3 regions of the Frigoribacterium sp. CFBP9029 genome follow, and region 2 is predicted to be linked to each of the others. Evidence: predicted binding sites of a transcription regulator. Region 2 holds the regulator's gene; each other region holds the start of a gene.
What was found. The regulator LexA, encoded in region 2, represses DNA repair genes until DNA is damaged. The targets are predictions, from matches to a motif close to TCGAACANNTGTTCGA.

Region 1 (9,945 bases), 100 kb from region 2:
GGGCGAGCCGTCGAGATCGTCGACGAGTTGGATAAAGGTCTTCTGGGCCACGGGAATCCTTTGTTCGGCGATTAGACAAATCACAGAGGCGACTTATCGGATTCACTATGGCTTATTTCCGCGCTAATCGCACCTGGAGCTTTTCTCACGAATCCACTGAACAATGACGTATTCGACGAGCCGTTCGCTTTATCAGGGGCGATGGGATATCCGCATATGTCCTTCCGAGAGGGTGCGATCTCTCCGGTTCACCAGTCGTGCACCGTGCCATCGGCCAGCCGGTTGTACGGCAGATAGGCCTTCTCGTACGGATACCGGCCGGCCTCGTCGACGTCGAGCTCGACTCCGATGCCGGGTCGATCACCCGGGTGCAGCATGCCGTCGACGAAGGTGAATCCCTGGTCGAAGACCAGATCGGTGCGCGCACCGTGCTTCATGTACTCCTGGATCCCGAAATTGTGGATCGAGAGACCGAGGTGCATCGCGGCGGCCATCCCGACGGGCGAGATGTCCGTCGGGCCGTGCATGCCCGACTTGATCTGGTATTGCGCCGCATATTCGAGAACCCGTTTGAGATGCGTGATGCCGCCGGTGTGGGTCACGGCGCTCCGCACGTAGTCGATCAGCTGCTCGCGGACGATCTGCTGGTAGTCCCACACGGTGTTGAAGATCTCGCCGATCGCCAGAGGCGTCGTCGTGTGCTGGCGGACGAGGCGGAGGGCCTCGGGGTTCTCGGCCGGGGTGACGTCTTCGAGCCAGAAGAGGTCGTACGGCTCGAGGCTCTTTCCGAGGGAGGCCGCCTGGATCGGCGTCATGCGGTGGTGCCCGTCGTGCAGGAGGGGGATCTCGGGGCCGAACTCGTTGCGGACCGCCTCGAAGACGGTGGGGACGTGACGCAGATACGAGCGGGTGTCCCAGTCCTCCTCGTTCGGCAGCGCACCCCGTTGAGCGGGCTCGTGGTCGTAGCGGACGCCGGTGTTGGCGTCGAAGGTCGCGTTGGACGCGATGCCGTAGATCGACTTCAGCCCGGGCACTCCGGTCTGCACCCGGATCGCCTTGTACCCCTGCTCCTGGTGATCCCGGATGCTGTCGAAGAGCTCCTCGAGGTCCTTGCCGGAGGCGTGCCCGTAGGTCAGCAGCCCTGTCCGGGAGGCGCCGCCGAGCAGCTGGTAGAGCGGCATGCCGGCGGTCTTCGCCTTGATGTCCCAGAGGGCGACGTCGACGGCGGCGATCGCCGCCATCGTCACCGGCCCCCGGCGCCAGTACGCGCTGCGGTACAGGAACTGCCAGGTGTCCTCGATGCGGGCGGGGTCCCGTCCGACGAGGAGGGGGACGACGTGCTCGGTGAGATACGCGACGACGGCGAGCTCCCGGCCGTTCAGCGTGGCGTCGCCGAGTCCGGTGATCCCCTCGTCGGTCGTCAGCTTCAGTGTCACGAAGTTGCGATCGGGGCTCGTGACGATCACATCGGCGCTGTCGATTCTCATTCCGTCTCCTTCGACCGAATCCGTGCTCGGGCGAGGGCCCGGGCACGGACCAGCTTAGGGAGACGACTCCGGGAGGGGCGGGCGGCAGCCGACCCGCGCCTCCTCGGCTCGGCAGGAGGCGCGGGTCAGCGCGCGCAGTCGATGCAGAGTCGAGCGGTCGGCCGGGCGTCGAGCCGGGCGTCCCCGATGCGCGCCGAGCAGCGCTCGCAGCGGCCGAAGGTCCCCGCGGCGAGGCGCTCGAGAGCGGAGCGCGCGTCGTCCGCCCGGTCGAGCGCCGACCGGCGGATGGCGTCGAGCTGCGACCTCTCGTAGGCGATCGTCGAGCCCTCTGGGTCGTGCTCGTCGTCAACGTTCGCCGACTCGCGGGCCTCGGCCACCGCCTCCATGTCGCTGCGGAGGCGCTCGGCGAGCGAGAGGGCATCGTCGCGGATGCCCTCGAGGCGGGCGACGGGCCCGATCACGAGACGACGAGCGGGGGCACCTCTTCGCCCGCACGGGGCGGCGCCGGGGGAGTGCCGTCGCCGAAGGGCCGTCCGCCGAGCTGCTCGCGACCGTGCGCGGTCAGCCAGCCCGACGGGTCGGGCCCGGCGGGGACGATGCCGGTCGGATTGATGTCGCTGTGCACGATGTAGTAGTGCTTCTTGATCTGGTCGAAGTCGATCGTGTCGCCGAATCCGGGGGTCTGGAACAGATCGCGGGCGTAGGCCCAGAGCACGGGCATCTCGGTGAGCTTGTTCCGATTGCACTTGAAGTGGCCGTGGTAGACCGCGTCGAAGCGGGCCAGGGTCGTGAAGAGGCGGATGTCGGCCTCGGTGATCGTGTCGCCGACCAGGAACCGCTGATCGGTCAGTCGCTCGGACAGCCAGTCGAGTCGCTCGAAGAGGGTGCGGTAGGCGCGCTCGTAGCTCTTCTGCGACCCGGCGAAACCGGCACGGTAGACGCCGTTGTTCACGTCGCGGAAGACCACGGCGTTCACCTCGTCGATCTCGGCGCGCAGGTGCTCGGGGTAGAGGTCGGGTGCGCCGTCGCGGTGGAGGTCCGTCCACTCGGTGGCGAAGTCGAGGGTGATCTGCGGGAAGTCGTTCGTCACGACCTTGCCGCTCGGCACGTCGACGATCGCCGGCACCGTGATGCCGCGCGGGTAGTCGGGCGTGCGGGCGAAGAAGGCCTCTTGGAGGCGCTCGATGCCGAGGACGGGGTCGCGCCCGTCGGGGTCCAGATCGAAGGTCCAGCTGCGGGCGTCGTGCGTCGGGCCGGGCAGTCCCAGCGAGATCGCGTCTTCGAGGCCGAGCAGTCGGCGTGAGATGACGCTGCGGTTCGCCCAGGGGCAGGCCCGCGCCGCGACGAGGCGGTAACGGCCCGACTCGACGGGCCAGCCGTCGGCGGCGTCGCGCGTGATGCGGTCCTCGATGTAGTTGGTGTCGCGGGTGTACTCCTGGCCGGGCTCGACGTAGGTGCCCTTCGCGTGCTGCTCGCTCATGCCGCCACCCTACGCACGCCCGGTCGGCAACTCCTGTCCGGTGTCACGCCGGGCCGCGACACGCCGACGTCCGGTGCGGCCGGGCGGCAGGGAGGAGGAGTTGCCGACGCGCGGGTCAGGCGCCGACGTCGACGGCGTCGAGACCGGCGGCCGAGGAGGCGCGGGTCGCGCTCCACTCCCGCCACATCGTCTTGAGATCCCAGGCGTCGTCGGCCTCGAGCGAGATCCCCCGCTCGCCGGTGCGACGGGTGCGGCCCTGGATCAGCATGAGCTGCGTGCCGAACAGGAGGGAGCCGGCGCGCTGCTGCGCCTCGTCGAAGAACGTCGAGTCGGAGACGCCGCTGCCGTCGTCGAGGCTGATGAACACGACGCGCCGACCGCTGCGCATCGGCGGGGTCTGGGTGGCGATGCGGATGCCGGCCACGAGGACGGTCGTGCCGTTCCAGTGGTCGCGCAGGTCGGCGGCCCGGACGACGCCGAGGTCGTCGAGCATCGGACGGTAGCTCTCGATGACGTGCTCGCTGACCTCCATCGACAGGATGTCGAGCTCGTCGCTCACCCGGTCGCGGACTCCGACGTCGGGGGTGCCGGTGGGCACGGTGTCGGAGTCGTCGACGACGAAGTCGAGCTGGTTCTCGACGTCGGCCGCCCGGGGCCGTGACGACCTGCCGGTCAGCGCGCGCACCCTGGCCAGGACATCGCCCCTCGTCCGCCCCGGGCCGGCGAGCGAGTCGAGCGCCCCGACCTGGGCGAGTCGCTCGAACAACGACCGCGACGGTGTCGCCCGCTGCCAGAAGTCGGTGATCGATTCGTACGGGCGACCCACGACGACCCGGGCGAGCTCGGCGTCGCTGATGCCGTGCACGTCGACGAGCGACAGCCGGATGCCGAGGTCGCCGGTGCGAGTCGGCGCGATCGGGGTGGCGGGTGCGCGCAGCCGTTCGACGCGGTAGACGTCGGTCGAGGCGTTGACGTCGAGCGGCAGCACCGGGATGCCCATCCGCCGCGCCTCGGTCAGGAGCAGCCGCTTCGGGTACATGCCGGGATCGTGGGTCAGGATGCCGGCGAGGAACTCGGCCGGGTAGTGCGTCTTCAGCCATGCGCTCTGGTACGTGGGCAGGGCGAAGGCGGCACCGTGCGCCTTGCAGAAGCCGAACGATCCGAAGCCCTTCAGCACGGCCCAGATGCGGTCGACGTCGGCGTCGTCGTAGCGGCGCAGCCCGGTCTCGGGGGCGACGTTGGCCCGGGTGCGGGCGCGGAACGTCGCCTCGAGGGCGTCGTCGTCGCCCTTGCCCATGTGACGTCGGATCTCGTCGGCCTCGGCGAGGCTCACCTGCATCGTCGCCTCGAGGATCCGCAGGACGTGCTCGTGGTAGATCACGACGCCGTAGCTGTCGTCGAGGAACCCCGCGAAGCTCGGGTGGATGTAGTCGGGATGCTGGAACCCGTGCTTCGTGTCGAGGAACGGCACGATCATGTTGCCCTTCATCGGCCCGGGGCGGAACAGGGAGATGTCGGCGATGAGGTCGGAGTAGCGGTCGGGCTGCATCTTGCCGATCAGCTCGCGCTGCCCCGGGCTCTCGATCTGGAACATGCCGAGCGTGTGCGTCGTCCGGATCGCCGCGAACGTCGGCTCGTCGTCGTGCGGGATCTCGTCGAGCTCGATCCGCCCCTCTCTGTTCACGTACCGTGCGTCCACCGGCAGCGCACCGGCCACCGCGGCCCTCGAGCCGTTCACGCGCTCGATCTCGTCGAGCGCGTACGCCAGCGTGCTCTGCATGCGCACCCCCAGCACGTCGAGCTTCAGCAGACCGGCGTCGTTCATGTCGTGCTTGTCGAACTGGCTCATCGGCAGACCGATGCCGCTCGGCTGGACCGGCGTCATGCTGAGCAGACCGGAGTCGCCGAGGATCACCCCGCACGGATGCATCGAGATGTGCCGCGGCAGCCGGTCGAGTCGCTCGCTGAGATCGACCAGCAGGTCGATCTGCCCGTCGCTGCGGGCCAGCTCGGCGATCTCGCGCAGCTCGGGCTTCTCGGCCAGGGCCGTCCGCAGGTCGCGGGCGTTCGAGCGCCAGACGTTCTTGGCGACGAGGTCGATCTGCTCGTCGTCGAGACCGAGCGCCAGACCGGCGTCACGGACGGCGCCTCGCCCCCGGTAGGTCGACTGCATCGACATGAGTGTCACCCGGTTGCTGCCGTACCGGTCGAAGATCGCCCGGTAGACCTCGTGCCGCCTCGCCGACTCGACGTCGATGTCGATGTCGGGGAGCGTCTCCCGCTTGTTGCCGAGGAACCTCTCGAACAGCAGATCGTGCTCGATCGGATCGACGTTCGAGATCCGCAGCAGATAGGTGACGAGGCTGCCCGCCCCCGACCCGCGTGCGGCGTTCCGCACCCTCATGTCGCGCATCAGCTTCGACACGTCGGCCACGGTCAGGAAGTACCCGGCGAAGCCGAACCCCGTGATGATGCCGAGCTCGTAGCGCATGCGCTCGTCGACCTTCTCGCGCAGAGCGCGACCGGCGTCGCCGAACCGCTCGGTGATCCCCGCCTCCGCCCGGCGGAACAGCACCTGGTCGGGATCGCCGTCGACTCCGATCGCACTCGGCTCGGGGACCTTCGGCCGACCCCAGCCCAGATCGGCGGCGGGGTCGAGTCGGCACCGGTCGGCCAGCCGCTCGGTCGCGGACAGCATCTCGTCGGCGGAGCTGCGAGGCAGCGAGGAGGCGTCGGTCACCATCCGCGCGACGGCGCGCATCGCATCGGCCGACTTCAGGAACGCCTGCGCGTTCGGCTGCGGGCGGAAGCTGCCCAGGGCGGCGAGGTGCCCCGCCGAGTCGAGGACGTCGGCGGTGACCGCTTCGTCGGGGTCGAGGTAGCGGACGGCGTTGGTCAGCACGGCCGGCACCCCGACGTGGTCGGCCAGCTCGAGCATGCGGGCCGCGTGCCGGATGCTGCGGCTCTCGCCCGGCTCGGTCAGATGGCAGACGACCTCGACCACCACGCCGCCCGGCAGCTCGGCCGCCCAGTCGGCCAGCGACGCCGCCGCCTCGGTGTGCCGACCCGCCTGCACCAGTCGACCCACGTCGGAGTCCGGGCCGAGCAGCACGGTCGCGGCGGGCCCCGACTCGCCCTGGACGAACGCCCGCACCCGTGACCGGCCGATGGTCGCCACGCTGTTCGCGCTGCCGCTCGCCTTCCGCGTCGCCCGGCCGTGCGCGGCGCTGATCAACCGGCAGAGCGCCGCCCACCCCGCACCCGGAGCGCCGCCGTCGATCGACCCGTGCGCCAGCACGACGATCCGATCGACCGGAGCACCCGTGCCCGCAGCACCAGCGCCTCCGGCAGCTCCTCCGCCGGCACCCGCGCCCGCAGCACCAGCGCGTCCGCCGGCACCGGCGCCAGCCCCGGCACCGGCCCGATCGTCGCGGCACCCCAGCTCCACCCCCACGATCGGGTCGACGCCCGCGGCGCGACACGCGCCGATGTGCCGGATCGCCCCGTAGAGCCCGTCGCGGTCGGTGATCGCCGCGGCGTCGGCCCGTCGCCCGGCCACGGTCTCGACGAGGGTCTTCGGGTGGGCGGTGCCGTAGTGCGCGCTGAACGACGACGCGACGCGGAGATGGGTGAAACGCATGACTGGTGCCTCGTGCTCAGACCCCCGGCCGGGTCGGTTCGAACAGATGTTCGATCAGTGTACGTGGTCGACGACCCGGCGGCGACGCCCGCCGGCTGGCATCATCGAGCCATGACCGACCGCCGCTCGACCCTCGACCGGGACGCCCGCGCCGTCGGGCACTGGACCCGCGTGCTGCTCGCCCAGCCGCGCCTCCTGCTGGCTGTGAAGACGGCGTTCGCCGCGGGGCTCGCCTACTGGATCGCCCCGCAGATCCCCGGCACGGCGGCCGACTATCCCTACTACGCGCCGCTCGGCGCGGTCATCGCCATGTATCCGACGCTGCGGGCCTCCTTGCGACAGGGCATCCAGGTGCTGCTGGGCGTCGTCGTCGGCATCGCCCTCGCCACGGCGGTCTTCGCCCTGCAGGACGGGCCGCCCGGAGTCCTCGCGGTCGGCGTGCTGGTCGGCATCGGCGTCGTGCTCGCCGGCATCCGCTGGCTCGGGGCCGGTCGCGACTGGGTGCTCACCGCGGGCCTGTTCGTGCTGCTGCTCGGAGGATCGGACACCGAGTCGTACGGCATCGGCTACATCGTCCAGCTCGGCGTCGGCGTCGTCGTGGGCGTCGTCGTCAACTTCGTGATCGTGCCGCCTCTGAACACCTCGCGCGCCGAGACGCGGCTCCGGCGGGTCCGGCAGGCGCTCGCCGACCGGGCCGACGAGATCGCCGGCGTCTTCGAGACGCCCTGGCCCCTCGAGGACGACGACTGGGAGGAGCGCGTCGGCGAGCTGCCCGCGACCCTCCACAGCGTGCGCTCGTCGGTGCAGTACGCCGACGAGTCGCGGCGGATGAATCCCCGGTGGCTGCTGCGTCGACGCGATCTCGGCCACGAGTACGCCGAACTGGCCGCGTTCGAGCGGGTCTCGTTCCATCTGCAGGACATCGCCGAGGTCTCCGGGGTCCTCGGCAGACGCATCGGCCGCCAGATCGGCATGCCCGACTCGCTCGCCCCGGCCGTGGCGCACACCCTGCACGGGGTCGCCGAGGTGATCAGGCGCCACGACTCCGACGCCGACGTGTTCGTCGAGGCGCGCCGTCGCATCGCCGACCTCTGGGAGGCGATCGACGCCCACCGCGACCGCCCCACCACCGACACCAGCGGCGGGGTGTCGATCGCCGTCTCGCTCGGTCGCATCGTCGCCGCGCTCGACCCCGACGACGGCACCGCGCCCCGGCCCTCCGAGACGGACGCGGGGACGGCGGAGGCCGGGACCGACACCCAGGAGGCGCGCCCCGGATCCGACGGAGCCGACGGAGACGAGACGACCGGCGCCGACGACACCGCCACCGCCGACGACTCCGCGGATGCCGACGACTCCGCGGATGCCGACGACTCCGCGGATGCCGACGGCACCACGGGCGACGACGGCACGGCCAGGGCCACGGAGGACGACGAGGCGCCCCGCGACACCGTCCGACGCGACGCCGACTGACGGGGTGCGACGCCCGCCGCCCAAGAGCAGTACGGTTGACCGGGCACCGACGCCGAGACGCGACCCGTGCCCTGACCGGCCGGGGCGGTCGACGGGAATGCCCGTCCGCCCTGTGCGTTGACACTCGTGGCCTGAGCACCCCACCCGCCGCCAGATCGACAAGCGACGATCCGTTCGCCGCCCTCATCCATGAAAGCCGCACAGTGACAGACACCACCACCCTCATCATCCTCGGAGCCAGCGGAGACCTCACCGAGCGTCTGCTGCTCCCCGGCCTCGCCAGCCTGCTGAAGAGCGACCGCGGAGTCGACGTGCAGCTGATCGGCACCGGCCGCAGCGAGCGCAGCGCCGACGAGTGGGACGACGTCGTCAAGACGGCGTTCAACGGCGACGCCGGCAGCGACCTCGCCAAGAAGACCCTCGCGTCGAGCCGCTACATCCAGGGCGACCCCACCACGGTCGAGCACCTGAAGGCGCTGTTCGAGGCCAGCGAGGGCACGCCCGTCATGTACTTCGCCCTCCCGCCGGCGATCAGCACGAAGGTCATCCAGTCGCTGGCCGAGATCGACCTCCCCGAGGGTCTCCGCCTCGCCCTCGAGAAGCCCTTCGGCTCCGACGAGAAGAGCGCTCGCGAGCTGAACGCCGAGCTGCTGAAGATCGTCCCCGAAGAGCGCATCCACCGCACCGACCACTTCCTCGGTCGTGCGACCGTGCTCAACATGATCGGCCTCCGCTTCGCGAACCGCCTGTTCGAGCCGGTCTGGAACAGCGAGAACATCGAGAAGGTCGAGATCTTCTACGACGAGGTGCTCGGTCTCGAAGGCCGCGCCCAGTACTACGACAAGGCCGGCGCCCTGATCGACATGATCCAGAGCCACCTCCTCCAGGTGCTCGCGGTCATCGCGATGGACGCCCCGTCGTCGATCGACTCGGTCGAGCTGCGCAGCGAGATCGCGCGCGTGCTGCGTGCCACCTGGGTCAAGGGCGGCGACCCCGTCGCGTCGAGCCGTCGCGCCCAGTACTCCGCCGGCACCATCGACGGCAAGGACGTCCCCGCCTACGCCGACGAGGACGGCGTCGACGACGAGCGTCAGACCGAGACCCTGGCCGAGGTCGAGTTCGAGGTCAAGACGCGTCGCTGGGCCGGCGTGCCGTTCATCCTCCGTTCGGGCAAGGGCATGACGAAGATCCGCAAAGAGGTCCTCATCACCTTCAAGCCCGTGCCGGCGCTGCCCGAGGGGCTCAACGGCTCGTCGACGCCCGACACGCTGCGCATCGAGATCAGCCCCGAGACGATGGAGCTCGGCGTCACGACCAACGGCTCCGGCAACCCCTTCGACCTCGAGAAGTCGACCATGTCGGTGACCCTCGGCAAGCCGGAGCTCACCCCCTACGGCGAGGTGCTCAGCGGCATCTTCCACGACGACCCGACCCTCTCGATCCGAGGCGACGTCGCCGAGCGCTGCTGGGCCATCGTCGCTCCCGTGATCGACGCGTGGCAGGCCGGCCAGGTGCCGCTCGACACGTACGCGGCCGGCTCGACCGGTCCGGCGGACTGGCCCGCCTGATCCACCGGCCCACCTGAACCACGGCAGCACCCCGACGGCCGCCCCGCTCGCATCGAGCAGGGCGGCCGTCGTCCGTTCCGCCGACCCGTGGAGCCTAGGAGGCGCGGGTCGCCTGCGCGCGCCCGATCGCGTCCGCCGCACGGACCAGCGCCAGGTGCGACAGCGCCTGAGGCGTGTTGCCGACGTGTCGCCCCGTCGCGACCTCGATCTCCTCCGACAGCATGCCGACGTCGTTGCAGTAGCCGACCAGGCGATCCATCAGGGTGACGGCGTCGTCCACCCGCCCCGAGGCCGCGT
Region 2 (9,945 bases):
GCCCGCCCCGGTCTTTCGCTGTCCGTCGGCAATCCGCACGTCGTGGTCGCGCTGGCGACCGACGACGAGCTCGACGCGCTCGACCTCTCGTACCTCCCCGTCCTCGACCCCGCACCCGTCGAGGGCGCGAACGTCGAGTTCGTCGTCCCGGCCGACCCCCTGGTGGTCGACGGCATCGGCCACATCCGCATGCGCGTGCACGAGCGCGGCAGCGGCGAGACCCTCTCGTGCGGCACGGGAGCGGCGGCGGCGGCCCTCGCGACGCGGCACTGGGCCGGTGCCGGGGCGCCCGATCAGTGGCGCGTCGAGGTCCCGGGTGGCACGGTCGGCGTCCTGGTCGTCCCGACGGACGACGGCGAGCACGTCTCGCTCAGCGGTCCGGCCGAACTGGTCTTCAACGGGGCGCTCGAGATCTGACCGCCGTCGTCGGGCCTGCTTCGCTGATCAGCGACGGTGGGCCGTCAAGACGCGGTAGCCCTTGCTGGTGGAGGCGCGGGTCACGTCGACGACGTCGCCCAGCTCGGAGTTCATCCACTTCTGCAGCGAGTCCGCGCCGAGGTTCTTCTGGACGACGAGCCACGCGTCCGACCCGACCTCCAGTCGGGGGAGCCACCTGGTCAAGAGCCCGTGCAGCTCGTTCTTGCCGACGCGGATGGGCGGGTTCGACCAGATCGTCGAGAACCGCAGGTCGGCGGGAACATCGTCGGGCTCGACGGCGTTGACGTTCTCGAGGCCTGCGGCCCGGGCGTTCTCGCGCACGAGCTCCAGCACCCTCTTGTTCACGTCGACGGCCCAGACCGTCGCGTCGGGTGACGACAACGCGAGGCTCAGGGTGATGGGCCCCCATCCGCATCCGACATCGAGCAGATGACCCGAGGTCGGCGGCGTGGGCACGTCGGCCAGGAGGACGGCCGTCCCGGCGTCCACCCGATCGGGGCTGAAGACGCCCGCGGCCGTGGTGAGTTCGAGTTCTCGGCCCGCGAGGGTCACCGAGATGGTCCGGCGCCGCATCAGGCTCTCCGGTTCCGAAGAGAAGTAGTGCTCGCTCGCCATGGCCCACAACCTATCGACAATCCCCACGGGCGGCCGAATCGGCTCCCCGCTCACCGCCTGACGAAAGGGCTAGTATCACTCCGATGACAGACCTCCCCACGAACCCGCTCGATGCCGAGCGTTCCGAGCAGGGTGACGACGTCGTCGCCCGCGTGCTCGACCGTGCGGCGTCCCGGGCTTCCGCCTACACCGTCTTCTCGCCTGCGCAGGCGATCCAGACCCGCTCTCTGCACGACACCGGCTCGGACGGCGACCAGTTCGACCGCGACGATCGCCAGGCGCTCCGTCGCGTGGCGGGGCTCTCGACCGAGCTCCAGGATGTCACCGAGGTCGAGTACCGCCAGCTCCGACTCGAGAACGTCGTCCTGATCGGCGTCTACTCGCAGGGCTCGCTCTCCGACGCCGAGAACTCCCTCCGCGAGCTGTCGGCCCTGGCCGAGACGGCCGGCGCCGTCGTCCTCGACGGGCTGCTGCAGCGTCGGCCCAACCCCGACCCGAGCACGTACCTCGGCAGCGGCAAGGCCGAAGAGCTGCGGATGACCGTCGCGGCTCTCGGCGCCGACACGGTGATCGCCGACACGGAGCTCGCGCCCAGCCAGCGTCGTGCCCTCGAAGACGTGGTCAAGGTCAAGGTCATCGACCGGACGGCCGTCATCCTCGACATCTTCAGTCAGCACGCCAAGAGCCGGGAGGGCAAGGCGCAGGTCGAACTGGCGCAGCTCGAGTACCTGCTGCCCCGACTGCGCGGCTGGGGCGACTCGATGTCGCGGCAGGCCGGTGGCCAGGTAGGAGGCGCGGGTGCCGGAATGGGCAGCCGCGGCCCCGGAGAGACCAAGATCGAGCTCGATCGGCGACGGATCCACACGCGCATGGCTCGTCTCCGTCGGCAGATCAAGGAGATGAAGCCCGCGCGCGACGCCAAGCGGGCCAATCGCGACCGCAACGAGGTGCCCTCGGTCGCCATCGCCGGCTACACCAACGCGGGCAAGTCGAGCCTGCTAAACAGGTTGACGAGTGCCGGTGTGCTCGTCGAGAACGCTCTCTTCGCGACCCTCGATGCGACTGTGCGCAAGAGCTCGACGACAGACGGCCGGCCGTTCACGTACGCCGACACGGTGGGCTTCGTCCGCAACCTGCCCCATCAGCTGGTCGAGGCGTTCCGCTCCACCCTCGAGGAGGTCGCGGCATCGGATGTCATCGTCCACGTCGTCGACGGCTCGCATCCCGATCCGGCGGCGCAGCTCGCGACGGTCCGCGAGGTCGTCAGCGAAGTCGACGGGGGCGACATCACCGAGATCGTGGTGTTCAACAAGAGCGATCTGGTCGACCCCGACCAGCGACTCGTGCTCCAGGGCCTCGTCCCCACCGCGGTCTTCGTCTCCGCCCGGACGGGCGAGGGCATCGACGAGCTCCTCGAGCGCATCGCCTCGACCCTTCCGACCCCTGACGTCGAACTCGAGCTGCTCGTACCGTACGACAGGGGCGACGTCGTCTCTCATCTCCACGACTCCGGTCGTGTCGTCGAGACGGAGTACGAGGAGGCCGGCACGCGCGTGCACGCCCGGGTCTACCCGAGCGACGTGGCGTGGTTGTCGCCGTTCGTCGACCGCGAGGCCGTCTCGAGCTGAGCCGACCGAGTCGACCACGACGAAGCCCCCCGCCGAATGGCGGGGGGCTTCGTCGTTCGTCGAGTCGGGGTCACACCGACCGGAGCACGGCCACGACCTTGCCGACGATCTGAGCGTGGTCGCCGACGATCGGCTCGAACGCGCTGTTGCGGGGCAGCAGCCAGGTGTGGCCGTCGCGCTGACGGAAGACCTTGACCGTCGCCTCGTCGTCGAGCATGGCGGCCACGATGTCGCCGTTCTCCGCCGAGTTCTGCTGCCGGACGACGACCCAGTCGCCGTCGCAGATGGCGGCGTCGATCATCGAGTCGCCGACGACCCGCAGCATGAAGAGGTCGCCCTTGCCGACGAGCTGGCGGGGGAGGGGCATCACGTCCTCGACCTGCTGCTCGGCCGTGATCGGGATGCCGGCGGCGATGCGCCCCACCATCGGGACGTGCGCGGTGTCGCCGTCGTCGCTCGTCGTGAGGATGCTCGTCACGGGTGCGAGGGCGGGCGCCTCGGTCGAGAGGACCTCGAGGGCGCGGGGCCGGTTCGGATCGCGTCGGATGCGACCCGCGAGCTCGAGCTGGTTCAACTGGTGGGTCACGCTCGACAGCGACTTCAGACCGACGGCGTCGCCGATCTCCCGCATGCTCGGCGGGTATCCGCGCTGTCCGATGCTCTGCTGGATGGCCGTCAGGATCGACGTCTGCTTGGCCGTCAGCTCCTTGCGCGTGACCGAGCCCGTCTCGGTCGACCGGGTGCGCTGCGCGTCGCTCATGTGTCTCCTGCCGTGGATGTCGGTGGTCGCTGTTCTACTCGGACCACCGATCGAAACCGTATCCGATGCGGCGTCTTCGGCGAAACACATGTTCGAGTGTGTCGCCGATCCACGTCGAGAAAATCGAACATCGGGGTTGAAATCGACCTTGATCGAAGATATGTTCGGAACACGTCTTCGTGCCCGGTGTTCCCGGCCGATCGCCGGGCACGAACACGGACGTCTCCTCTAGCGGTGAAAGGACCACCTCATGAGCGCCATCACGACCACCACTGCCACTCCCACCCCCACCGACGACGCTGTCGCCTCCTTCTCTTCGCCCCCGCGCGTCCGGCTGCGCATCACCCGGCGGGGGCGTCGTGTCGTCAGCACCGCCGTCGGTCTGCTCGTCGCCGGTGTCGTCGGCGGCGTGCTCCTCGCCGGGCCCGGTGCAGTTGCATCGGACACCGCCGGTGCGGCGTCGTTCGACTACGTCACGGTCGACGGGGGAGACACCCTGTGGCAGGTCGCGTCCGAGATCGCACCCACCAAAGACCCTCGCGACGTCATCAGCGACATCGTGCAGTTGAACAACCTCAGCAGCACCGAGGTCGCGGCAGGGCAGTCTCTCGCCGTCCCCGCTCAGTACTCCGACTGACGGGCGGTCCACTGCGGCTCCGTCTGAAGAGACCTCGAGGGGTCGCGACCGCTGCCAGCCGAGGGCCGACGATTCGGGACTCCGTCCGGTGGAGACCTACCATGGAGCGGTGTCCTTCAGTCTCGACGACCTTCCCATCCGTGACGATCTCCGTGGCCTGACGCCGTACGGCGCACCGCAGACCAGGGTGCCGGTCGCTCTCAACGTCAACGAGAACACGCATCCGATTCCCGAGAACGTCGCACGCGACATCGTCGCATCGATCGCGCAGGCCGTCCTCGAGGTGAACCGGTATCCCGACCGCGAGTTCACGCAGTTGCGGGACTCCCTGGCCGCCTATCTGGGTCACGGCCTCACCCGAGACAACATCTGGGCGGCGAACGGCTCGAACGAGGTCATCCAGCAGATCCTCCAGGCCTTCGGCGGCCCCGGGCGGAGCGTCCTCGGCTTCCCTCCGACGTACTCGATGCACTCGATCATCGCGGCGGGCACCGGGAGCACCTGGGTCGAGGGTGCGCGAGACGTCGACTTCATCATCAGCCCCGAGACGGCGGTCGCCGAGATCCGTCGCACCGAACCGGACATCGTGTTCTTCTGCGGTCCGAACAACCCGACGGGCACGCCCCTCGACCTCGCCACGGTCGAGGCCGCCTACGACGCGACCGACGGAATCGTCTTCGTCGACGAGGCGTACGCGGAGTTCATGCCCGTCGGCCAGCCCACGGCTCTGACCCTGCTCGAAGGCCGGCCGCGTCTCATCGTCTCCCGCACCATGAGCAAGGCCTTCGCCTTCGCCGGGGCGCGAGTCGGATACCTCGCCGCCCACCCGGCCGTGACCGACGCGCTCCGTCTGGTGCGCCTCCCTTATCACCTGTCGTCGTTGACCCAGGCCGCCGCGATCGCCGCGCTCTCGCACGCCGACGAGATGCTCGCCATGGTCGGCGAGATCGCCACCCAACGCGACCGGATCGTCCGGGTGCTGACCGAGCTCGGCTACGAGCCCTGGCCGACCTGGTCGAACTTCGTGCTGTTCGGCGGGGTCGACGATCCGGCCGACGTGTTCGAGCGTCTGCTCGCCCGGGGCATCATCGTGCGGAACCTCGGCATCCCCCACCACCTCCGGGTCAGTGCGGGCACCGAGGCCGAGACCACGGCGTTCCTCGAAGCGCTGCGCGACATTAGGCTCTCCTCGTGACCGAACAGACCCCTACCCGCGTGGCCTCCCTCGAGCGTGAGACGAGCGAGTCGCGCATCGCGCTGTCGCTCGACCTCGACGGCACCGGCTCGTCGAGCATCGACTCGTCCGTCCCGTTCTTCGACCACCTGCTGACGGCGCTGTCGAAGCACTCGCTGATCGATCTGCGGGTGGCGGCGACGGGTGACACGCACATCGACGCGCACCACACGGTCGAAGACATCGGCATCGCCTTCGGCACCGCGCTCCGTCAGGCGCTCGGCGACAAGTCGGGTATCGCACGGTACGGCGACGCCCTGGTGCCGCTCGACGAGGCCCTGGTGCAGGCGGTCGTCGACATCTCCGGTCGCCCGTACCTCGTGCACGGCGGCGAGCCGGAGGGCTTCGAGCTGCACCTGATCGGCGGTCACTTCACGGGGTCTCTCGTGCGCCACGTGTTCGAGGCGATCGCCTTCCACGCCGGCATCACGGTGCACATCCGGGTTCTCGGCGGGCGTGACCCGCACCACATCGCCGAGGCCGAGTTCAAGGCCTTCGCGAGAGCCCTCCGTCAGGCCGTGCAGCCCGACCCGCGGGTGGTCGGCATCCCCTCCACGAAGGGCGCGCTGTGACGGTCCGTCCCTCCGTCGTGGTGCTCGACTACGGCAGCGGCAACGTCCATTCGGCGGTCAAGGCCCTCGAGCTCGCCGGGGCCGACGTCGAGCTGACGGCCGATCGCGCCCGGGTGCAGGCGGCCGACGGCCTCTTCGTGCCGGGCGTGGGGGCCTTCGGCGCCGTGATGAGCGCGCTCGAGTCCGTCCGCGGCGGCGAGCTCATCGATCGCCGTCTGGCCGGCGGGCGACCCGTGATGGGCATCTGCGTCGGCATGCAGGTCTTCTTCGAGGGCGGTGTCGAGCGCGGTGCGACGGCGGGCGGGCTGGGTGAATGGCCCGGTGTCGTCGACGAGCTGAAGGCCGACGTGCTGCCTCACATGGGCTGGAACACCGTCGACGTCCCCGAGGGCAGCACGCTGTTCGACGGCGTCGCCGACGAGCGCTTCTACTTCGTCCACTCGTTCGCGGCCCAGTCGTGGACCCTCGACGTGATCCCGCCGTTCCCGCAGCCGCACGTCACGTGGGCCGACCACGGCGGCCGCTTCGTCGCCGCCGTCGAGAACGGACCGCTCTGGGCCACGCAGTTCCACCCCGAGAAGTCGGGGCGGCCGGGCATCCGGCTGCTCTCGAACTGGCTCGGCACACTCTGACCCTCCCGAACCCGACTCCGGTCCCGCGCTCAGCGGGGCCCCGACGCGATCCGCGCGGCGCCGCCGCGAGAGAGACGACATGAGCGACTTCTGCACGACTCCGAGCCTGACCCTGTTCCCGGCCGTCGACGTCTCCGGGGGGCAGGCCGTCCGTCTGACCCAGGGGGAGGCCGGCAGCGAGACCGGATACGGCGACCCCGTCGCGGCGGCCGACGACTGGAAGAACCAGGGCGCCGAGTGGCTGCACCTGGTCGACCTCGACGCGGCCTTCGGGCGGGGCGACAACCGGTCGGTCATCAAGAAGGTCATCAAGCAGGTCAAGGGCATCAACGTCGAGCTGAGCGGCGGCATCCGCGACGACCGCTCCCTCGAAGACGCCCTCGGCACGGGCGTCAAGCGGATCAACCTCGGTACGGCGGCCCTCGAGAACCCCGAGTGGGCGGCGCATGTCATCGCCGAGTACGGCGAGGCCGTCGCGGTCGGGCTCGACGTGCGCGGCACGACGCTGGCCGCGCGTGGCTGGACGGAGGAGGGCGGCGACCTCTGGACGGTCCTCGCCCGTCTCGAGGAGGCCGGGTGCGCCCGCTACGTCGTCACCGACGTCACCAAGGACGGCACCCTCCAGGGGCCGAACGTCGATCTGCTGCGTCAGGTGATGGATCGCACCGATCGCCCGGTGATCGCATCGGGCGGCATCTCGAGCCTCGACGACCTCGTCGCGTTGCGCGAGCTGGTCCCGCAGGGGCTCGAGGGCGCGATCGTCGGCAAGGCGCTCTACTCGGGCGCCTTCACGCTGGCCGCGGCCCTCGACGTCGCCTCCGACTGATGTCGACGCCCGGCTCGGACAGCGCCGGTCGACCCTGGGAGGGTCGCACCTTCGATCATCACGACACGGCGTTCGCCGGTGACGACGGCTCGGCCGACCCGCGCCTCCTCGAGGCTCTCAAGCGGTTCCACCTCGGCGAGGTCGGTGAAGACACCGTCGTCGACGCGCTGCGACCCGCGCGGCTGCTCGTCCCCCTCGTGGCGGTCGCGGGCGATGAGGACCTCGACGAGCAGGGGCGACGGGTCGACAAGACTCAGGAGCTGTCCATCGTGACGGTGGCGGGCCCCGACGGGCGCGACGTGCTGCCCGCCTTCACCTCGGTGGCGGCGCTGTCCGTCTGGAGCGCCACGGCGCGTCCCGTGCCGGCCGACGCCCGGCGGATCGCCCTGGCGGCGGCGTCCGAGTCGACCGACCGGCTCGTGCTCGACCCGGGGTCGCCCACGGCGTTCGCCCTGCGCCGACCGGCCCTGTGGGCGGTCGCGCAAGACCTGCCGTGGCTGCCGAGTCACGCCGACGAGACCGTGCTGCGGGCCTTCCTCGACGCGGGGGCGGACGAGGAGGCGCTGGCCGGCCTGGTCATCGCCCCCGGCTACGAGGGCGCCCGGCTGGGCGGCCCCGAGATCGTCGTGCAGCTGGGCGTCCGTGCCGGGCTTGACCGCCAGGCGCTGACGGCTCTGCTCGGTCGACTGCAGACGGCCTGGGCAGCCGACCCGATCATCGCCGACCGGGTCGACAGCATGGCCGTCAAGGTCGTCTCCGTCTGACGGACCGCGGCTGCACGCTCCGCCGCGGTCCGACCCGGCGGGACTGCGGCAGGAGGCGCGGTCTAGTTGACCGGCCCCGTGAACTTCTCGCCGGGTCCCTGGCCGATGGGGTCGGGGAACGTCGACGCCTCGCGGAAGGCCAGCTGCAGCGACCGCAGCCCGTCGCGGAGGGCGCGGGCGTGCTGATCGCCGATCTCGGGTGCGCTGGCCGTGATCAGACCGGCCAGAGAGGTGATGAGCTTGCGGGCCTCGTCGAGGTCGGTCTGGGCGCGCGGGTCGTCGGCGAGCCCGACCTTCACGGCGGCCGCGCTCATCAGATGCACGGCGACGGTGTTGATCACCTCCACGGCGTTCACATCGGCGATGTCGCGTGCCTCGTCGCCGGGGGCCGAGAAGGCGAAGTCGGGGGAGTGCTCGGGGGTGTGGCTCACGTGAAGATCCTCTGCTAAGCTCGTCGAGGCTCCGAAGCATCTGCTTCGGTGCGAAAGTGGAGATTCTCCCACCCGCGCTTGACCGTTCGATTAGGTTACCGGGTTGTTGGTACCCCGCCGATCCTCCTCGAGGGTCGGCAGCCAGGGTGCAGCGATGTTCCGTCGCACCATCCGAGCACGACGTTCGGATGGCGCAGCGCGTCGCGAAACTCCTCTTTCCCTGCCGTGACCACCGGTCCGGCGGGTGACGAAGCAACGACAGAGGAGTTCCGCATCAGCGATCCCCGTACGAACGACCGTATCCGCGTCCCCGAGGTCCGCCTCGTCGGACCTGCCGGAGAACAGGTCGGTGTCGTCCCCATCGCCATGGCCCTGCGTCTCGCAGCAGAGGCCGAACTCGACCTGGTCGAGGTGGCCCCCAACTCGAAGCCTCCCGTGGCCAAGATCATGGATCACGGAAAGTTCAAGTACGAGGCTGCGCAGAAGGCGAAGGAGGCTCGTCGCAACCAGGCGAACACCATCCTCAAAGAGGTGCGTTTCCGTCTGAAGATCGACAAGCACGACTACGAGACCAAGCGCAAGCGCGCCGAGGGCTTCCTCCAGGGCGGCGACAAGGTCAAGGCCATGATCCTCTTCCGCGGTCGCGAGCAGTCGCGTCCCGACCAGGGGGTCCGTCTCCTCCAGCGCTTCGCCGAAGACGTCTCCGAGTGGGGCAGCGTCGAGTCGACCCCCACCATCGACGGCCGCAACATGGTCATGGTGATCGGGCCGCACAAGAACAAGTCCGAGGCCAAGGCCGAGGCAGAAGCTCGCAAGGTGGCCAACAAGGCGCCGAAGCACCCGACGTCCGACGAGGTTCCGGCCGACGCACCGGCGGAACCGACAGAAGAAAGTAAGTAAGACATGCCCAAGCAGAAGACCCACTCCGGCGCCAAGAAGCGCTTCAAGGTCACCGGTTCCGGCAAGATCATGAAGCAGCAGGCCGGCATGCGACACAACCTCGAGGTGAAGAGCGCCAAGCGCAAGGCTCGCCTGAACCAGGACCAGGTGCTCGCCCCCGCCGACGCCAAGGTCGCCAAGAAGCTTCTCGGTCACTGACCGCTGACACGAACGTAGAGGAACAAGAAAATGGCAAGAGTCAAGAGAGCGGTCAACGCCGCCAAGAAGCGTCGTGTGATCCTCGAGCGTGCCGAGGGTTACCGCGGTCAGCGTTCGCGCCTGTACCGCAAGGCCAAAGAGCAGGTCACCCACTCGCTCGTCTACTCGTACCGCGACCGTCGCGCCCGCAAGGGTGAGTTCCGCCGTCTGTGGATCCAGCGCATCAACGCCGCGTCGCGTCAGAACGGCCTGACCTACAACCGCCTCATCCAGGGTCTGTCCCTGGCCGGCGTCGAGGTCGACCGCCGCA
Region 3 (9,945 bases), 110 kb from region 2:
GCAGTCCGTCGTGCAGCAGGTCGTGCTCGATCGCGGCGACGGTGCCGAGCATGCGGGGGTCGTCGGCGGCGACGAAGCCGACCTGGGCGAGCTGCAGCAGCGAGGCGTCCACCTCGGTGGTGTCGTAGTGCTGCGTGTAGGAGTTCCGGTCGGCGTTCCAGCCGTCGCGTTCGACCTCGGCCCGCACCTCGTCTCGGAGCTCGCGCCAGCGGTCGACCGGGCCGTCGAGGCCGAACTGCTCGACGCCCGCGATGGCGCGATCGAGCGCGGCCCAGATCATGACCCGCGAGTGGGTGAAGTGCTGCAGCTCGCCGCGGATCTCCCAGATGCCGCTGTCGGGCCGGGTGCGATTGTCGTCGACGTACTGCATCAGGGCCCGCTGCAACGGCCACGAGTACTCGGTCTCGTCGACGCCGAGCTGGCGGGCCTCGTGCAGGGCGATCATGACCTCGCCGAAGATGTCGCCCTGGTACTGCTTGTAGGCGGCGTTCCCGACCCGCACCGGAGCGGCGCCCCCGTAGCCGGGCAGGTGGTCGATCTCGCTCTCGTGCAGGTGGCGCTCGCCGGCGAGGCCGTACATGATCTGCACGTCGGCCGGGTCTCCGGCGATCGCCCTCAGCAGCCAGCCGCGCCAGCGATCGGCCTCCTCGACGTAGCCGTGCAGGATCAGCGCCTGCAGCGTCATCGACGCGTCGCGGAGCCAGACGTAGCGGTAGTCCCAGTTGCGCGAGCCCCCGAACTGCTCGGGCAGGCTGGTCGTCGCGGCGGCGACGATGCCCCCGGTGTCTTCGTGCGTCAGCGCTCGGAGGATCAGCAGCGAACGGCGGACCTCGCGTTCGTAGGCCGGGGGAGTCGTGCACCGTGCGGCCCAGGCCTGCCACCAGCCGACCGTGTCGTCGATGGCCGCGTCGATGTCCACCGCCGCGGGTGGCTGCCGGTGCGAGGGGTACCAGGTGAGTGAGAGGTCGACGACCTCGCCGGCCGCGACGTCGAACTCGGTCGCATGGGTGTGGTCGGTGGCGGTCAGGCGCGGCCCTCGGACGACGACGGCGTCGGGGCCGGCCGTCGCGACGAGTGCGGTGTCGTCGCCGTCGGTCACCTGCCGCACCCAGGGCATGGCGCTGCCGTAGCCGAAGCGGATGGCCAGATCGACGTGCAGGGTCACGGTGCCCGAGACCCCCGTCACCCGGCGCACGACATCGGCGCGGCGGTCGCCGTAGGGCATCAGATCGGTGACCTCGACGACGCCCGTGGCGGTCTGCCACCGCGTCACGAGCACGAACGTGTCGTCGATGTAGCGACGGGTCGCGGTGGCGTCGGCGTCGGTCGGGGCGATCAGCCACCGCCCGGCGTCGTGGTCGCCGAGCAGGGCGCCGAAGGTCGAGGCGGAGTCGAAGCGGGGCAGGCACAGCCAGTCGATGCTGCCGTCGGTGCCGACGAGGCATCCGGTGTGCAGATCACCGATCAGGGCGTAGTTCTCGATGGGCAGGGGCATGCGGCCATCCAAGCAGTCCGGTCAGCGACCCCGCTGGAGGGTGGGGTCGGGCCAGCGTGTCTCGATCTGAGGCTTCTGCCGGCGGGTGCGCGCCCAGACGACGAAGCCCATCAGGGTGAACGCGCCGTAGAAGACGTACATGAACGCCGAGGCGTAGTAGCCGGCGCTGAACAGCAGCGGTGTGCCCACGAGGTCGACGGCGACCCAGATCAGCCAGAACTCGACCCAGCCCTTGGCCATGCCGTACGTCGCCAGCAGCGAGCCCATGAAGATCCAGGCGTCGGCCCAGACGGGCTCGTACGAGCCCAGGGCGCCGAAGATCGGGGTGAGCACGGCCGTGCCGCCGAAGAGCGCCACGACGAGCAGGACGCGGTTGCGCCAGCCGGCCCACCGCGGCTCGACCGCAGCGCCGGCCCCGGTCTCGCTCTGCCGCCAGCGGCGCCACCCGTAGATCGAGACCACGATGAACATCACCTGACGCCCGGCCTGGCCGAGCAGATTGACCGGGTTCGGCGTGTCGAAGACCGCGCCGAGGAACACCGTGAAGAGCAGGGCGTTGCCGACGATGCCGATCGGCCAGGCCCAGACCTTCCGGCGCATGCCGCCCAGGGCGCTGAGCAGACCGAAGACGTTGCCGACGATCTCTCGCCAGAGGATGGTCTGATCGCCCAGCACGAGCTGAGCGTCGAAGAGCCACCGGATCACCTGCACGTCGTCCTCCTGGTCGTGGCGACGACGGTCTCCGTGATCTGCCACGGCGCTCGAGTCGCCGAGGTCGGAACGAGCGGGGTGCGTCGTTCATTCCCGAGTGTCGGCATTCCCGAGTGCCGGCCGATCAGGCGAACAGCTGCTGCTCGACGCGGTCGTCGAAGACGCCGAGCAGCAGCCATGAGCCCAGCGCGGGGTCGAGGGCGAGGTCGAAGGTGCCGTCGATCCGATGGGCGCCGTCGGTCAGCGGCAGGGCGTCGACCCGCCAGACCGGCAGCTCGAGCAGATCGACCGCCCCGCCCCGAGGCGCCCGGGCAGCCGACCGCCACCACTCTCGGCGGGTGATCCACCGCTCGGGCGGGCTGACCACGCCGTACACGACGCCCCGCCACACGAATCGCAGCGGCGCCCCGTCGTCGGTCGTCTCGACCGGTACCTTCTCGTCGACCTTCATGTCGTCTCGCCCCGCTCGTCGTCGTTCGAATGTGTGTTCGAACGAAGTGTACGGTCGGCCGCCGACATCCGACCCGCGAGAGGGAGGATCGAGAGGCTGCTACGCCCTCACTCGACGACGCCGGCGTCGGCGAGCTGATCCCAGAGGCCCGCGCCGTCGGGGGCGGACACCCAGGGGGTGTCGCTGCCCTGGGCGTGCTCGGAGCGCGTCGACCGGCCACCCGCGAGGACGGCCTCGCTGGGCGACAGCTGGCGGATCGCCACGGCGGCGACCGAGTCGGGGTGCTCGTGCAGGAACCGCCCGTAGAGCTCTTCGTCGTGCTGGCCGTCGTCGCCCACCAGCAGCCAGCGCATGTGCGGGAACTCCTTCGCCAGCCGGTCGAGCGACGCGTGCTTGTGCTCGCGTCCGCTGCGGAAGAAGCGGTCGTGCGTCGGGCCCCAGTCGGTCAGCAGCAGCGGACCGCTCGGGTAGAGGTTGCGCGAGAGGAACCGCGAGAGGGTGGGGGCGACGTTCCAGGCGCCGGTCGAGAGGTAGATCACCGGGCAGCCGCCGGCCGTGCGCTGCAGTCGCTCGTAGAGCACCGACATGCCGGGCACGGGGCGTCTGGCGTGCTCGTTCAGGACGAACGTGTTCCAGGCGGCCAGGAAGGGCCGGGGCAGCGATGTCACCATGACCGTGTCGTCGATGTCCGACACGACGCCGAACCGCACGTCGGGGTCGATCACGTAGACCGGGGCGTCGACGGGCAGCGAGCCCTCGCAGCTGACGGTGGCGACGTGCCAGCCCGGTTCGAGGTCGACCTCGACCCGCACGTCGAGCACGCCGCCGCGGTCGGTCGTCAGGTGGTGCGTGCGCCCGCCGAGCACGACGTCGACCCTGGCCTTCTCGACCGGCACGCTGGTGAAGCTGCGCCAACCGCGCACGTTCGCCCGGTCGATCCCCTCGAGGGTTCCCTTGCGGGTCAGCAGCACCCGCGACAGCACGCGGGCCCAGCCGGACGAGCCGTAGCCCGTGTAAGGGACGACTGTCGGGAGGAGGCCCCGCTTGCGGGCGCGCTTCTCGCGGAACCGGTGGACCGAGTTCTCGATGCGGGCGGCGCGGTGCAGCAGCGGCTCGACTCCGGCCGGTGCCGGTCTACGGGTGTCGGGCATGCGCCCATCCTGTCACGTCAGACCGGTTCGACGAGGGCGGGGGAGTCGGACGACACCGAGCCGACCTCGGACGAGACCTCGTGGAACGACATGCGGTCCGCGATCTCGGGTGCGAGCCCCGCGACCCCCTGCACGAGATCGTCGTCGCCCTCGGTCTCGGGATCGAGCCAGTCGTCCATCACGTCGGCCCCCACGAAGACCGGCATCCGGTCGTGCAGGGTCTCGAGCGGCCCCGAGGAGGCGCGGGTCAGGATCGTCGTCGACAGCAGCCACCGGGACGGTGCGTCCGGTGCCGCCCGCGGGTCGCGCCACCACTCGTACAGCGCGGCGAAGAGCATGACCTCGTCGTCGGGGAGGCGCACCAGATGGGGGTGCTTGACGCCCGCGGGGTCGGTCGTCCATTCGTAGTAGCCGGTGGCCGGCACCAGCCCGCGGCGGGCCGCCACCGCGTCGCGGAACATCGGCTTCTCGGCCGCCGTCTCCGATCGGGCGTTGAACACCGGGGCGCCCTCGGGCCCGTTCGACCCGCCGGGCACGAGTCCCCATCGGGCCGCCGCGAGCCGCCGCACAGGCGGGCCGCCGGCGTCGGCGCCGCGGGGGGCGGCGTCGACCAGCAGATTCACCGGGCGGGTCGGAGCGATATTCCAGGAAGGATCTGGGAGAGTGTCTCCTGATACATCAACGTCGAACAGGGCCACCAGGTCGCTCGAGGCGCGAGCCATCACGAATCGTCCGCACATGCGTCCATTCTCCCGGCTCGCACCGACATCGGCCGCCACCGACGGGCGGAGCGGTGCACGAGGTCGGTGCGCACCGCGCTCACGGCGCCCTCGATCGACGTCCAGCACCATGTCGCGACGACGTCGCGAATCGCAGAAGGAGAACCGTTGCTCGCCACCGAGGTCACAGAAGCACTGCCCGGGGGATCATCACTGCTCAGGAACGAGCCGGTCCAGGCCCGGAGCTCCGCGCGTCTCACGGGGCTGCTCGACGCCGCGGCGTCGATCATCGACGAGATCGGTTACGAGCGCCTGACCACCGCAATGGTCGCCGAGCGCGCGGGCGCCTCGATCGGCACCGTCTACCGGTACTTCCCCGACCGCATCGCCGTGGTCGACGCCCTCGCACTGCGCTGCATCCAGCGCCTCACGGCGACGGTCGCCGAGCGGGTGGCCGACCCCGACATCGTCGACTGGCGTCGTGCCATCGAGGCGCTCATCGACGCCAAGGCCGAGATGTACCGCGACGAGCCCGGGTTCCGCGCCATCAGGTTCGGCGACGCTCCCGACCTCGGCGCGCCGCACGAGGCGCCCGCGGGCAGCCCTCTCGCCGATCGCATCACGAGTCTGCTGGTCGACCGCTTCGGGGTCGTCCGCGACGCCGAGACCGAGCTGGCGGTCGAGGTCGTCGTCGAGATCGGCAACTCCCTCCTCGCCCGGGCGTTCGTGTCCGGCGGCGACGGCGACCCGCGCTTCATCGACGAGTGCCGACGCGTCGTCGTGGCCTACCTCGAGCCGGTCCTCGCCGTCCGCTGACCCGAGCGGTCACCCTGATCGGGCGCTCCGGACGCTGACTCCGGGCGCTCGCCACGAGCGGTCATTCCGAGGGGGCGTCGTCGGGAGCGGACATGTGCCGCTCCTCCCGAGCGTGCACGATCCTCTTGACGACGACCACGGCCACGCCGAAGACGACGATCACCGCGACGAAGAGGTAGCCGGCCCAGTGCAGCCGGTCGGCGATCTCCCGGTAGCCGCCCGCGGCGGCGGCACCGACCGAGACGTACGCCGTCGACCACAGGATGCAGGCCGGGGCCGTCCAGGCCAGGAACGTCCGGTAGCGCATCGGGCTCATGCCGACCGTCAGCGGGATGAGCGAATGCAGCACCGGTAAGAAGCGCGAGACGAACACGGCGACCCCGCCGCGACGCGCCAGGTAGTTCTCGGCCCGGACCCAGTTGCGCTCGCCGAGGCGCCGCCCGACCGCACTGCGGCGGATCGCGGGGCCGAAGCGCCGACCCAGGGCGAACCCCACGCTCTCGCCGATCAGAGCCCCGGTCACGAGCGCCAGCACCAGCGCGACGAACTCGAACGGCGTCGCGACCGCCGTGGCCGACACGATCGCCACGGTGTCGCCCGGCACGACGAGTCCGAGCAGCACCGAGGTCTCGAGCACCATGGCGAGACCGGCGAGGAGGGTCCGCAGCACCGGATCGACCGATTGGACGAGGTCGAGGAGGCTGCCGAGGAGGTCGTTCACGAGCTCGATCCTATTCACAGCCGTTCGGCAGCGACCAGAACCGCTAAACGACACCTGTTGTGTAACTGGGGACGCATACTGTCTCTGTGAACGACCTCCTCGACCCGCTCCTCCTCTCGCGGTGGCAGTTCGGTCTGACGACGATCTACCACTTCCTCTTCGTGCCCCTGACGATCGGCATGGCCTTCACGGTCGCGGTCTTCCAGACGGCATGGGTGCGCACCGGGAAGCTGCACTATCTGCAGCTCACCCGGTTCTTCGGCAAGATCTTCCTGATCAACTTCGCCATGGGCGTCGTGACCGGAATCGTGCAGGAGTTCCAGTTCGGCATGAACTGGTCCGACTACTCGAGGTTCGTCGGCGACGTCTTCGGGGCGCCGCTCGCCCTCGAGGGTCTGCTCGCGTTCTTCCTCGAGGCGACCTTCATCGGCATCTGGATCTTCGGCTGGGACAAGGTCCCGAAGAAGCTCCACCTGGCGAGCATCTGGGGTGCCACCGTCGGCAGCATCCTGTCGGCCTACTTCATCATCGCCGCGAACGCGTTCATGCAGAACCCTGTCGGCTACGCGATCAACGAGGAGAAGGGCCGGGCCGAGCTCACCAGCCTCTGGGAGGTCCTCACCAACAAGGTCGCCCTCGCCGCGTTCCCCCACACGATCTTCGCCTGCTTCATGGTGTCGGCCGCGGTCATCGTCGCGGTGGCCGCCTGGCACCTCTCGCGCAACCAGAACCTCGAGACCATGCGGCCCGCGCTGCGCTTCGGTCTCTGGACGATGGTCGCCGCCGGCGCCCTCACCGTCCTCACCGGTGACCAGCTCGGCCTCGCCATGGTCGAGACCCAGCCGATGAAGATGGCGGCCGCCGAGGCGCTCTACAAGACCTCGACCGGTGCCGACGCCTCGTTCTCGATCTTCACCCTCGGCACGCCCGACGGGGTGCACGAGCTGTTCAGCATCCGGGTCCCGTACCTCCTGAGCTTCCTGTCGACGCACACGTTCGACGGCACGGTCGAGGGCATCAACGACCTGCAGGCGCAGTACGTGCAGCTCTACGGCCCCGGCGACTACACGCCGATCATCTGGGTGACCTACTGGTCGTTCCGCTGGATGATGGGCCTCGGCATGGTCGCCATCCTCATCTCCCTCGTCGGCCTCTGGGTGACCCGCAAGGGCCGCCTCCCGGTCAACCGGTGGGTGTGGCGCGCGGCCGTCTGGTCGTACCCCCTCCCGTTGATGGCGATGATCGTCGGCTGGGTCTTCACCGAGATGGGACGACAGCCCTGGCTGGTCTTCGGGCTGCTGAAGACCGAGGACGGCGTCTCGCCCAACGTGACCGGTCTGACCGTGCTCATCTCGTTGATCGCGTTCACGCTCATCTACGGCAGCCTCGCGGTCGTCGAGTTCCGACTGATCGTCAAGGCCGCCCAGAAGGGGCCGGGCGAGGCGCCCGTGCCCGACCCCGAATCCGGCGAGATCCGCCACGAAGCGACGGTGTACTGATGGACCTCCCCACCCTCTGGTTCCTGCTGCTCGCGTTCTTCTTCGTCGGCTACTTCGTGCTCGACGGGTTCGACTTCGGCGTGGGCATGTCGTTGCCGTTCCTCGGCAGGGACGACACCGACCGTCGGGTGCTGATCAACACGATCGGCCCCGTCTGGGATCTGAACGAGACCTGGGTCATCGTGGCCGGCGCGTTCATGTTCGCGGCGTTCCCCGAGTGGTACGCGACCCTGTTCAGCGGCTTCTACCTGCTCCTGCTGCTGATCCTGCTGGCGCTCATCGCCCGCGGCGTCTCGTTCGAGTACCGCCACCAGCGCCCCGAGGCCGCCTGGAAGCGCCGCTTCGACCTGATGATCACCGTCGGCTCGGCCGTGCCCGCCTTCGTCTGGGGACTCGTCTTCGCCAACGTCGTCCGCGGGGTGCCGCTCGACGAGGGGTTCAACTACACGGGCGGCCTGACCGATCTGCTCAACCCCTACGCCCTGCTCGGCGGCTTCACGACCCTCCTGCTCTTCTTCACCCACGGCCTGGTCTTCGTCTCGCTGAAGACCGAGGGCGAGATCCGCGAGCGGGCACGGCGACTCGCGGTGCGGGCCGGGCTGGTCACGATCGTCGTCGCCGCGTCGTTCCTGGTGATCACGACGCTGATGCACGGCACGATCGCGTCGGCCGTGCTCTCCGCGGCGGCCGCGGTGACCCTCATCGCCTCGTTCGCCGCCAACCTCCGGGGACGCGAGGGGCGGGCGTTCGCCCTGATGGCCGTGACCATCGCCTTCGCCGTGGCGAGCCTGTTCGCCGCCCTGTTCCCCGCCGTCATGCCGGCCAGCAACGACCCCGCGAACAGCCTCACCATCGCGAACGCGGCGAGCTCCGACTACACCCTCACCGTGATGAGCTGGGTCGCCCTCGTCTTCGTGCCGCTCATCCTCGGCTACCAGGGGTTCACGTACTGGATCTTCCGCAAGAGGATCAGCCGCGCGACGATCCCGGCCGCCTCGTGAGCCGACGACCGTGAAGCCGCTCGACCCGCGCCTCCTCGGCTACGCCGCCGCCGCCCGCACGTTCCTCGTGATCGGGGCGGTGCTCGGGGTCGTGCAGACGGCGTGCGTCATCGCGGTCGCCTGGTCCGCCTCCCGCTCGGTGGTCGCCGTCGTCGACGGCCGCGGCGCACCCGCCCTCACCGAGGCGCTCGTCGGGCTGGCGCTCGCCGTGATCGCCCGCTCGCTCGTCTCGTGGGCGCTCGAGGCCGTCGCCGCGCGGACGGCTGCCGTGGTGAAGAGCCAACTGCGCCGCCGCGTCGTCCGAGCCGTCACCGACCGGGGCCACGAGTGGCTCGCTCGCCGGAACTCGGCCCGGCTCGCCACCCTGATCGGCCCGGGCCTCGACGCCCTCGACGACTACTTCGCCAAGTACCTGCCGCAGCTGATCCTCACGGCGCTCAGCACCCCGCTCATCGTCGCCGTGATGGGCGCGAACGACTGGCTCTCCGCGCTCATCGTCGTCCTGACCCTGCCGCTGATCCCCGTCTTCATGGTGCTCATCGGCTGGACCACCCGCACCGCCCAGGCCCGGCAGTGGGATCGGCTCGCCGGTCTCGCCTCGTCGTTCCTCGACGCGGTGAACGGCCTGTCGACCCTCAAGGTCTTCGGCCGCGAGCGACGCCAGGTCGCCCGCATCGGCCGACTGACCGACGACTACCGGACGCAGACCATGTCGGTGCTCCGCGTGTCGTTCCTCAGCGGCTTCGCACTCGAGCTCGCCGCCTCGCTCTCCGTCGCCCTCGTGGCCGTGTCGATCGGCATCCGGCTCGTCGACGGGTCGCTCGGGCTGCCTGTCGCGCTGTTCGTGCTGCTGCTCGCCCCCGAGGCCTACCTGCCGCTGCGGCAGGTGGGGGCGAACTTCCACGCCGCCTCCGACGGCGTCGCCGCCGCGACGGAGGTCGTCGAGCTGCTCGACGACGCCGACCGGGAGACGACCACCGCCAGTGGCGCCGCCGACCCCGCCCGCGCCTCCGCCCCCCTCGCCGCCGTCGGTCCGACCGACGCCCTCATCGTCTCCGAGGTCGCCGTGCACCGAGGAGGCGCGCCCTCGTCCCCGACGACGTCGTTCGTCGCCCCCGTGGGCAGCCTCGTCGCGATCGTCGGACCGAGCGGCGCCGGGAAGACCTCGCTGCTCGCCGCCCTCCGGGGTGCGGTGCCGTCGGAGGGCGAGGCGCGCTGGCAGGATGCCGACCGCGCCCCCGCCCCGCACGAGATCGCCTGGTCGGGGCAGACCCCCGGGCTCGTCTCGGGCACCGTCGCCGACAACATCGCACTCGGCGACGAGGTCGACCCCGAGGCCGTGCTCGCGGCGCTCGCGGCCGCCGGGGGGCAGGGCATGGAC

Region 1: the regulator LexA is predicted to act here: its motif matches at 6,646-6,661, upstream of SOM11_RS10600 (DNA polymerase III subunit alpha).
Region 3: the regulator LexA is predicted to act here: its motif matches at 2,683-2,698, upstream of SOM11_RS10575 (DUF6504 family protein).

What each region holds. Positions count from the first base shown of each region.
Region 1 covers NZ_JAXCWB010000007.1:46,549-56,493, reverse strand. Annotated here, with positions in the region: gene SOM11_RS10620 (histone-like nucleoid-structuring protein Lsr2) at 1-51, opposite strand, end outside; gene manD (D-mannonate dehydratase ManD) at 249-1,487, opposite strand; gene SOM11_RS10610 (TraR/DksA family transcriptional regulator) at 1,613-1,948, opposite strand; gene SOM11_RS10605 (glutathione S-transferase family protein) at 1,945-2,967, opposite strand; gene SOM11_RS10600 (DNA polymerase III subunit alpha) at 3,083-6,607, opposite strand; gene SOM11_RS10595 (FUSC family protein) at 6,719-8,080, shown strand; gene SOM11_RS10590 (glucose-6-phosphate dehydrogenase) at 8,284-9,648, shown strand; gene SOM11_RS10585 (glycoside hydrolase family 15 protein) at 9,743-9,945, opposite strand, start outside.
Region 2 covers NZ_JAXCWB010000007.1:149,941-159,885, forward strand. Annotated here, with positions in the region: gene dapF (diaminopimelate epimerase) at 1-417, shown strand, start outside; gene SOM11_RS11075 (class I SAM-dependent methyltransferase) at 445-1,053, opposite strand; gene hflX (GTPase HflX) at 1,137-2,681, shown strand; gene lexA (transcriptional repressor LexA) at 2,752-3,441, opposite strand; gene SOM11_RS11090 (LysM peptidoglycan-binding domain-containing protein) at 3,692-4,078, shown strand; gene SOM11_RS11095 (histidinol-phosphate transaminase) at 4,188-5,273, shown strand; gene hisB (imidazoleglycerol-phosphate dehydratase HisB) at 5,270-5,884, shown strand; gene hisH (imidazole glycerol phosphate synthase subunit HisH) at 5,881-6,516, shown strand; gene priA (bifunctional 1-(5-phosphoribosyl)-5-((5-phosphoribosylamino)methylideneamino)imidazole-4-carboxamide isomerase/phosphoribosylanthranilate isomerase PriA) at 6,596-7,342, shown strand; gene SOM11_RS11115 (SseB family protein) at 7,342-8,106, shown strand; gene SOM11_RS11120 (DUF1844 domain-containing protein) at 8,169-8,537, opposite strand; gene infC (translation initiation factor IF-3) at 8,763-9,437, shown strand; gene rpmI (50S ribosomal protein L35) at 9,441-9,635, shown strand; gene rplT (50S ribosomal protein L20) at 9,666-9,945, shown strand, end outside.
Region 3 covers NZ_JAXCWB010000007.1:36,514-46,458, reverse strand. Annotated here, with positions in the region: gene SOM11_RS10585 (glycoside hydrolase family 15 protein) at 1-1,495, opposite strand, end outside; gene pnuC (nicotinamide riboside transporter PnuC) at 1,517-2,206, opposite strand; gene SOM11_RS10575 (DUF6504 family protein) at 2,331-2,657, opposite strand; gene SOM11_RS10570 (App1 family protein) at 2,765-3,808, opposite strand; gene SOM11_RS10565 (SOS response-associated peptidase) at 3,826-4,548, opposite strand; gene SOM11_RS10560 (TetR/AcrR family transcriptional regulator) at 4,696-5,343, shown strand; gene SOM11_RS10555 (DedA family protein) at 5,405-6,064, opposite strand; gene SOM11_RS10550 (cytochrome ubiquinol oxidase subunit I) at 6,151-7,563, shown strand; gene cydB (cytochrome d ubiquinol oxidase subunit II) at 7,563-8,564, shown strand; gene cydD (thiol reductant ABC exporter subunit CydD) at 8,575-9,945, shown strand, end outside.